3 regions of the Pedobacter folensis genome follow, and region 1 is predicted to be linked to each of the others. Evidence: riboswitches for the same ligand, from Rfam matches in the RefSeq annotation. Region 1 holds a riboswitch; each other region holds the start of a gene.

What was found. Region 1 has a riboswitch for S-adenosylmethionine ahead of metH (methionine synthase). Riboswitches for the same ligand answer to the same signal wherever they lie in the genome.
Region 2: linked by a shared signal. The riboswitch ahead of AC04QZ_RS02475 (O-acetylhomoserine aminocarboxypropyltransferase/cysteine synthase family protein) and the one ahead of metH (methionine synthase) in region 1 are both predicted to bind S-adenosylmethionine.
Region 3: linked by a shared signal. The riboswitch ahead of AC04QZ_RS15325 (redoxin domain-containing protein) and the one ahead of metH (methionine synthase) in region 1 are both predicted to bind S-adenosylmethionine.

Annotation. Positions count from the first base shown of each region.
Region 1 covers NZ_JBWJIF010000002.1:922,230-925,512, reverse strand. The annotation lists gene metH (methionine synthase) at 1-1,700, opposite strand, end outside; SAM riboswitch class I at 1,822-1,926, opposite strand; gene AC04QZ_RS12560 (Bax inhibitor-1/YccA family protein) at 2,043-2,798, opposite strand; gene AC04QZ_RS12555 (hypothetical protein) at 2,837-3,283, opposite strand, start outside.
Region 2 covers NZ_JBWJIF010000001.1:623,462-626,744, forward strand. The annotation lists gene AC04QZ_RS02470 (homoserine O-acetyltransferase family protein) at 1-580, opposite strand, end outside; gene AC04QZ_RS02475 (O-acetylhomoserine aminocarboxypropyltransferase/cysteine synthase family protein) at 609-1,940, opposite strand; SAM riboswitch class I at 2,205-2,315, opposite strand; gene AC04QZ_RS02480 (hypothetical protein) at 2,526-3,283, shown strand, end outside.
Region 3 covers NZ_JBWJIF010000003.1:163,863-167,145, reverse strand. The annotation lists gene AC04QZ_RS15330 (SusC/RagA family TonB-linked outer membrane protein) at 1-315, opposite strand, end outside; gene AC04QZ_RS15325 (redoxin domain-containing protein) at 759-1,886, opposite strand; SAM riboswitch class I at 2,130-2,229, opposite strand; tRNA gene AC04QZ_RS15320 (tRNA-Ala) at 2,449-2,525, opposite strand; gene AC04QZ_RS15315 (hypothetical protein) at 2,608-2,814, opposite strand; gene AC04QZ_RS15310 (CatA-like O-acetyltransferase) at 2,886-3,283, opposite strand, start outside.

The DNA of each region.
Region 1 (3,283 bases):
TTTCCCCTGAAAGAGAAAGAAATGTTAGAAACCCCTCCGCTCACTTTAGCATGAGGCAGGTTTTCTTTGATCCAACGGGTGGCATTTATAAAATCGACGGCATAATTGTTATGCTCTTCGAGTCCTGTTGCTACGGTTAAGATGTTCGGATCGAAAATAATATCTTCTGCCGGGAAACCAATTTCGTTTACCAGGATATCGTAACTTCTTTTACAGATTTCTTTCCTGCGCTCATAATTATCGGCCTGACCTTGCTCATCAAAAGCCATAACTACCACTGCAGCGCCATATTGCATAATTTTGCGGGCGCTTTCGCGGAATTTATCTTCACCCTCTTTTAATGAGATGGAGTTTACGATTCCTTTTCCCTGCAAACATTTTAAGCCATTTTCGATAACCGACCATTTAGATGAATCGACCATGATTGGCAATTTGGCAATATCCGGTTCAGAAGCAATGAGGTTTAAAAACTTAGTCATCGCGGCTTCTGAATCCAACATCCCTTCATCCATGTTCACATCAATTACCTGCGCACCGCCTTCAACCTGCTGCAAAGCAACAGCCAGTGCAGCTTCGTAATCGCCACCCAAAATCAGTTTAGAGAATTTAGGAGATCCTGTAATATTGGTTCTTTCACCAATATTCACGAAAATGCTTTCCGGAGTAATGGTTACAGGCTCCAATCCGCTTAAACGCATGTAAGGCTCCAATACCGGGATTTTGCGGGGTTCCGCTTTCCTTGCATTTTTCGCAATACAGCCAATATGCTCTGGTGTAGTACCACAACAGCCTCCCACGATGTTCACAAAACCTGATGCAATAAAGTCATCAACCAAATGTGCCGTTTCGTGCGGTTGTTCATCATAAGCACCAAATTCGTTTGGTAAACCTGCATTTGGATAGGCCGAAACATAACAGCCTGCTTTTGCAGCGAGTTCCTCGATATGCGGACGCATTTCTTTAGCACCCAAAGCACAGTTAAAACCAATACTTAATGGTTTTGCATGCATGACAGAGTTTAAGAAAGCTTCGGCAGTTTGACCTGAAAGTGTCCTTCCGGAGGCATCGGTAATGGTGCCGGAAATCATGATCTCCAGTTTACGGCCAATTACCTCTTCATATTTTTTAATGGCTACAATGGCCACTTTAGCATTTAAAGTATCGAAAATGGTTTCGATTAATAATACATCCGAACCACCATCAACCAAACCACGTACCTGCTCGTAATAAGCGGCTTCCAGCTCATCAAAATAAACCGCCCTAAAACCAGGGTCGTTTACATTAGGCGACATGGAAAGGGTACGGTTTGTTGGGCCTATAGCACCAGCCACAAAACATTTACGGTCTGGATTTGCAGCCATGAACTCGTTTACGGCTTCTTTTGCCACTCGCGCGCCTTCGAAACTCATTTCGTAAGAAAGGTCTTCCATCTGGTAATCGGCCATGGAAATGCGCTGTGTACTAAACGTGTTGGTTTCGATAATATCGGCACCAGACGCCAGGTACTCCAGGTGTATTGTTTTAATAATATCCGGACGTGTGATGTTGAGCAAATCGTTATTGCCTTTTACATCACAGGGATGGTTTTTAAATCGCTCCCCTCTAAAATCTTCTTCGGTTAAGGTATATCGCTGAATCATGGTACCCATTGCACCATCAATCACCAAAATACGTTTTTCTAATTCTTCTCTTATACCCATTTGTTGTGTAAAATGTGGGATGGAAAATGGCAAATGGCAAGACATATCATACATCTTCCATTATACATTATTACATCCTAAAAGGCTTATTTAAAAAGTTGGTACGTGAATCGTAATCCTAAACTTATCTGTTTCCGCTATTTGCAGAATAGAATTTAGCACCTTGTATGGTTACAGGTTGCTAAGACTTCGTTGGGTCTAATCCCTCCGTCTTTCTTAATAAGCATACAAAAATGCAACAAAGCAACATCAATTCCAAAAATTATCGCTTCGCTACCAAATAAAATTACAAAGGCCACGCAAAACTGCGCAGCCTTAAGAATATTGTTCTGTTATTTAGGTTTATCTTCTGTTACCGAAAATGCGTAACAGCGACAAAAACAAGTTGATAAAAGTGATATAAAGCGACAACGCACCCATAATTGCTAGCTTTTTGCTCTCATTTACACCTAAAGTGTTTCCGTTTTCATCTAATCCTTCACCAATTCTTTTAAGCTCCTGAACTTTGTACGCAGTTAATGCAGTAAAAATCGCCACTCCGATAAAACCCATAATGTAACCCAATGTTGAGCTACCTAAAAACATATTGATTATGCTGATGATCACCAAACCAATTACACCTGCAAATAATATAGGGCCAAATTTACTTAGATCGGTATCTGTGGTATATCCCATTATTGCCATTACCGCAAATATCGCAGCAGCCGCAGCAAAACTAATTACAACTGATGGCAAGGAGTAAGTTAACAAGATAAAGCTGAGCATTACTCCTGTTAATATAGAATAAAGCAAAAACACACCAATTAATGCCTGATAAGACATTCTTTGCATACCAGCACCCATTAAGAATACTAACCCTAGAGGAGCAAATATTGCGATGTACCCTAAAACGGTAAAGCCGCCCTTACCTGTTTGTGGGTTATAGGATAAAAGATAATCCAATACCGCCGGTGTACTGGCGATAAAATAAGCTGCAACTGTAGAAACAGCTAGTGCGACGAACATCCATAAGAAAACATTTCCGAAGAAACGTTTAGATGCAGATTTTTCCTGTACAAAAACACTGTTGTCCTGATATTGATAATTTTGTTGTTCCATTTTAAATTTTGTGTATTTAACTATATAAAAATAAATATTTAGTTTAATCTTTTTGTCAGCAGTTCTTCAACTTTTTTAAAGAACTGTAAAGGTTTTAAGGTGCGCCATGGCAGGTTGTCAAAAGCACCACCAAAGTTAATGTAATAATCGATGTTATTGTCGCGAAACTCGGTAATAACGTGTTGCTGAAAATTTACGCCCACAATCCAGCCGTCTTCTACTTCCTGAAACCATTCTTCGTAATAACTATCGTCAGAAGCATGGAAATTTAGCACATTTTCTCCGATCAGGATAAATTTATTAATACCTTCATCCATCATCAGCTCTAAAATATCGCGTTTCAGCAGCATAATATCATTATTAATGGCATCATTCCACTCGCCTATAAACTCGATAATGGCATAACTGCGATCGTAATCGGCATATAACACCTTCATGTACAGGGTACTCGAACCAAATTCGTCCCACTGCGGGTGCAATAAAAA
Region 2 (3,283 bases), on a different contig from region 1:
CACCATTAGGCTGGTTGGCATAAAAAGTTCTGTCGGTAGTAATGGCTAAACGCTGACTTTCGTTAAAAGCAATTCCCCACGGAGAGTGTGCTGCATTGGTGGCAATCAAAATCAGGTTTTCGATTTTATTCGGTTCGGAAATACTCCACTCCACAGCTTGCTGACCACCTAACGAACCACCGATTAATAATTTTATATAATCAATACCTAAATGCGATGCCAATAACTGGTGTGCCGATACTAAATCGCGGATGGTAAACTGAGGAAATGAAAGATAATAAGGCAAACCTGTTACGGGATTGGTACTTAATGGGTTCGAGCTACCATAATGCGAACCTAAAACATTGGCACAAACGATATAATGCTCTTCCGGATTGAACAATGAGTTTTGACCGAATAAACCTTCCCACCATTCAAAAACATCAGCATTGGCGGTAAGTGCATGGCAAACCCAAATCACATTATCTTTATTTGCATTTAATTTGCCATAAGTTTGATAAGCAATCTGCAGGTTACGGATTTTTTTTCCGCTCTCTAATTTGAACTGTTTATTATAGTGATATGTTGATGTTGTACTCATTGTTTTGTTGTATTCGGAATATTAACGGTTAGGCTTGTAAATGCGCTGTTGGAGCGGTAGCTTTAATGGTGGCGAACGCTTGTTCGAAATCGGCTTTAATATCATCAATATGCTCAATGCCGACTGAAACCCTTAAGGCATTTGGTTTAACACCCGCTGCCAATTGTTCTGTTTCGCTTAATTGCTGGTGTGTTGTGGCTGAAGGCTGAATGATCAATGTTTTGGCATCACCTACATTGGCCAGATGCGATACCAGTTTTAAGTTATCAATTACCTGTGTTGCGTTTTCTTTGCTTCCGGCCAACTCGAACGATAATACTGCCCCAAAACCATTGCTTAAATATTTTTTAGCCAGGTTGTTGTATTTGCTGCTGGCCAAACCAGGGTATTGAACTTCTTTAACCAATGGATGGTTTTCTAACCAGGTGGCTAATTCTAATGCATTATCTACATGGCGCTGAACGCGGAGCGATAAAGTTTCTAATCCTTGTAATAAAAGAAAAGAATTGAAAGGGGATAAGGCCGGTCCAAGATCTCTTAATCCTTCTACACGGGCCCGGATAATAAACTGGATATTGCCGAATGGTCCGCCGATGCCAAAAACATCGCTAAAAACCAAACCATGATAACCTTCCGAAGGCTCAGAGAATTGTGGGAATTTTCCATTGCCCCAGTTGTAATTTCCACCATCAACGATTACACCGCCAATACTGGTACCGTGGCCACCAATCCATTTCGTTGCCGATTCGACCACGATATTGGCGCCATGCTCTAAGGGTTTAAACAAATAACCACCTGCGCCGAAAGTATTATCGACCACCAATGGCAGATCATATTTTTTTGCAATGGCCGCAATTTTTTCGAAATCAGGAACACTAAACGCCGGATTGCCAATGGTTTCTAAAAAGATCGCTTTGGTTTTATCGGTAATTTTGTTTTCAAATTCTTCAGGCACATCCGGATTTGCAAAATCGACATGTATACCCAAACGTTTGAAAGCTACTTTAAATTGATTATAAGTTCCACCGTAAATGTGAGATGAAGAAACGATACTGTCTCCAGCTTCCAATATGTTGTTTAAGGCTATAAATTGAGCGGCTTGTCCTGAGGCTACGGCCAAAGCAGCTACACCACCTTCTAAAGCCGCAATACGTTTTTCGAAAACATCGTTGGTTGGATTCATGATCCGGGTATAGATATTTCCAAACTCTTTTAAAGCAAATAAATTAGCCCCATGTTCGGCATTTTTAAAGCCGTAAGAAGTGGTTTGATAAATAGGAACCGCTCTTGATCCAGTTGTAGGATCTATTTCCTGACCAGCGTGTAATTGTAAAGTTTCAAATTTATATGATGTTGACATAATTTCTATTTTTTTTTTGGTGTGATTTAGATAGGTGGAAATTAGGGTAATCCTAAAACCTAACAGGGCGTATCCCGATTTCGCGGGACCTTCCAATTTGAAAGAAACAAAAAAGGAAGATTTTTAAATTACTGTATGCAACAGCACATACAAGTAATCGCACGCATCTCGCAACAAATAAAAGAAATAGAAGTCCGTTCTACCTTTTTAAGGTTAGCACTGGGTTCGCTTAGCGATTGAAGATTTAATGTTTTCATCAGTTCTAATTTATATCTCCAAATAACACCATGTTATCCGGTCAGGAATTGGCACCTTCTCTTTCTGAGGGTTGCCAGTGGGTCATCGAGCCAGTCTCTCGCCACTTCTTTATAAATCAACCTGTGAAGATTGACTTTTATTTAGCTTTCTGCCAAATAATATTCCAAATGTCTGAATTTAATTTTAATCCACAAAATAAAATTTCGAAATTACATTAACGCACTGAAAATGAATGGTGTATTTTTATGGTGTGATGACAATGCGAAACTTTTAATAAGAAATTAACGCTTAAAATTCTAAGTTTGTGTTACCTATCTAAATTTAATCATGATGAAAAATACAAAAGCCCTATGTTTAGGCCTGCTCTTTACTGTAATAGGTTTAAGCAGCGCAAACGCCCAATTCGGAGGTTTAAAAGACAAACTGTTAAAAGTAGGCACTGCTCAGGGTGCTAAAGCCTTAGGGGTAGACAAGTTTTTAAAACAGCCCGCTGCCATTACCACCAGCTTTGAAGATGTAAACAGAGAAGGCGAAAAGCTACCTGATTTCATTAATTCATTAAATTTAAAGGCCCAGCCATTATATTTATTGCCTAAAAACCCAGAGGGTGGTTTTGTACTTTGCGAAGGTTTATACGAAATGACCAATAAAAGTTATTGTTTAAAAGCCGGAACTTTTGCGCCATCAAAAGGCGATGGTTATATGTTTGCACCAGTTTTAGGTCCGAAGGAAGAAATTGTGGTTTCTATTCTGAAAAGCGCTGAGAAACATCCTGATGTAGACCAACATGATATCCAGGCTTTACTCTGGACGATCATTGCCAGAACAAAATTTGCCGATTTTAATGGACAAGTTAAAGTAACTGCCATTAAATTATTAACACCAAAACAACTTACCCAATTAGAAGGTGGTGCATTAGGCATTTTACCCTTCGATGTAATGGAAAAGGCCAAAGATCAATTGCCTGCAGGTGTGAGGGCCGTTTTTGAAGCAGAAAATAATATCCGCCAGTTAGTCGCTTCTGGAAATTATACCTACGCAGATATGGAAAAATATGCGATTATAGCGGGTATGGCGCCACCAAG
Region 3 (3,283 bases), on a different contig from region 1:
CTCTTCTAAACCTGTTTGATCGGCTTGTAAGCTGATATTGATTGCCTTACGGTCACCAATATTCTCCCTTAGCGTTACAAAACCGAGGTAGCTAAACTCAATTGTTTTTGCCGAAGATGGAGCAACGATGGAAAACCTCCCGTCTGCATCAGTTTGCGTGGCAATTTTACTGCCCGCTATTCTTACAGAAACAGCAGGAATGGGCAGCCCGTCTGCCACAGCTATTACCTTTCCTGTAATAACTTTGGTTTGTGCCCTGGCATTAAAGACTGCAAAAAGGCACAGTATAATAAGCGAAAATAACTTTCGTTTCATTTATGATGGTTTTAGTTAATGAATGTTGATGCCAGGTCCCAATTCATGGCAGATATTGAAATTTTACCCACAGCGATTTCATTGCTAACAGAAAAACTGCCTAGCCTTAAATCAACACAATGCTTTAAGAAGAAAAATGGGGTAATTTGGGAGAATAGGATAGTTTAAGCAGTAATACAATCGTTTACGGCTAAGGGACATCCATTTAATTGACGAACTAATTTTTTAGGATATTTTCATTATATTTGTTTGAGTGGTTAAACATTAAGTCGCATTATTGGTCACATACCGTGATAAATCACTTGATTCAGGGGCGGCCTCAATCGCCCCTGTTATTATTTATCTGGTAACCTTTTATACACTTTGCATAAAAGGGCAGCTGTCTTTTTTCTCTTATTATTTCTAAAACTTATTAATTAATTTTTATTGAACCGTATTCTTATCTATTTACTTTTAGCCTCCAGAAGCGACGCCAGTTTTTCTTTCAATGCTTCTCCACGAAGTCCTTTTGCGATAATCTTTCCATCTGGATCAATTAAAAAGTTTGCCGGGATAGATCTGATTCCATATTGTTTTGCTACCGCATTGTCCCAAAATTTTAGGTCAGAAACATGTGTCCATGTTAACTGGTCATCGGCAATGGCTTTTAACCAGGCCTCTTTTTTCCCAGGCTGATCTAAAGAAACACCCAATATGGTAAACCCTTTATCTTTATACTGATTATAGGCTGCTACTACATTAGGATTCTCCTGTCTGCAAGGTCCGCACCATGAAGCCCAAAAATCAACCAGAACATATTTTCCTTTAAAATCAGATAATTTTACCGGTTTATCGTTTACATCATTTTGTGTAAAATCGATTGCCTGAAGTCCAATTTTGGTTTTCTTTACTGCGTTGAAGTAAATTGAAACATCTTTACCAGCTTTACTTTCTTTTACCGTCCCATCTAAACCAGCATAAACCTGTTCGGCTTCTGCCTGTACGGTTTCACTGGTGGCAATCTGCTGAATTGCGTTTAAGCTTATGTAAGATTTAGGGTTTTTCCTTGCAAAATCAAGGTATATCGGTTCCAGCGCCTTACTTGCTGCTTCATAACGTTTATAAATCGAATCGGTTAGTGCCTTATTTTTTTTTTGTTCAGGACTAAGTTTACCAAATTCGCCGCTTATGGCTGCAAGTTTATCCTGTACAGGTTTGGTCAGTGCTTTTAACTTATCATTATCGGCATTTACTTTCGATCCGGTAATTGAAGCATTTTTTAAAGAATCTGCGGTGGCGAGTTTAAGGGTACCTGTTTCGAGATAAAAGGACAATACATCCCTTTTTCCGTTTTTTTCAACTGGTTTTCTATAAAGCGATGCCCTAACCGGATCGGCTACATGGCCAGAAAAGGAGAATGATCCATTTTTTAATTCTGTAGAATCGGTAAGCGATTGTCCGTTCTGAGCATAACTGAGGTATACTTTTTCGGGGGCTGATGATTTTTTCAGGGTTCCCTCAATAGAGAACGGTTTCTGTGCCATTGCTGCAACCGGAAGGATACTAATGGCAATTAGTAGTGATTTTTTCATGGTTTTTGGTTTTATGGGTTCTTTTTATAAAATAATTAAGTTCAAAGTTGAAACATCATGTAAGCCCAACTACCTGATAATACGCTCGAAATAGTTGTTGCCTTTCAGCTGGAAGATATCAGGTTTCATCCCGGCAAAAACTTTGTTCGGGAGTGGTATCGTCAGCGCTGGTGTTTAAATAAATGTTCATTTTTTAATCTTTAAAATTTACCACAGGCTCATTCAGATTCTTTAGCGAAATCTTTCTTATCTTTCCTTGGTTAGAGGAAGGATTTAGCACCTTATTTGGCAACAGGTTGCTAAGACATCACAGGGCCTTTCCCTCAGTCTTTCTGGATAAGTCTGCAAAATTATTCCTTGCAGGAGCAAATATATATAATTCCTATAGATTTTGTAGTCTTTTTATTTAAAGTCTAAAAAAAGTGGTTATACCTGTAAAAACGCTCATGAAAATTGCATATCTATGACTGTTGATGTAACAAACTTGGTGGATATTTAAGCTGCTATGCAAGGGAAGAAACCCTTTAAATGATAAAGGCCACCTTACAGGTAGCCTTTAATGTGGTGGAGAATATCGGATTCGAACCGATCACCTCTTCACTGCCAGCGAAGCGCTCTAGCCAAATGAGCTAATCCCCCAATTTTAAATTTTCAAGCTTCCTGCCCGAGCAGCAAAAATAGCAAATACTTTCTCGAATGCAAATGATAATTCATTTTTTAATTAATCTTTAGGTTTAAAAGCAAGCAAGGCCATTAAACAGATTACCGCAAACACCGATTGCATAGGATAATTGATGAACAGAAAAAGTACAAATGTGGCAATAAGCAACAGCACAAAAAACATAATGGCCTTAAAAACGGTATCCATATAACACATGGCTACAACAGCCAAAAGGTAAAAAGGAATAATAACGGCAGCTATAAACATCGCCGAAAATAAATTCCTAATATTAACCGAACATTAAATATGCTTTAGGTTTAATTGCTTAAAGTTTTGAATTAAATATATTCGTTAACTTCTTTTTTGTTTAACAGCTCCTGATAACAATCTACAAATTGGGCCACGTTATAGCCATCCATCAAGGCATGGTTTACGTGTATGGAAACCGACATTATTTTTCTCCCGTTTTCATCTCTAACTTTACCAAAAGATATTTTAGGGCAGCTATCCTGATAAGCATAATTGCGGGCATGTGATAAAGAAGTGAAATTTAACCAGGGTAGTGCCGAATAGTGGATTACATTTTCGCCTGATGAGGAAGGGATTAAACCTTTGCTGGCCTGCACCTTTTCAATCTCTTTATTGGCCGCTGTCCTAAAATCTTCAAAGTCATTATAGAAATCCATGTAGCCAAATCCAAATGTGCCGTTTGGTCTGTTAATCGTGGCTGCAGCAT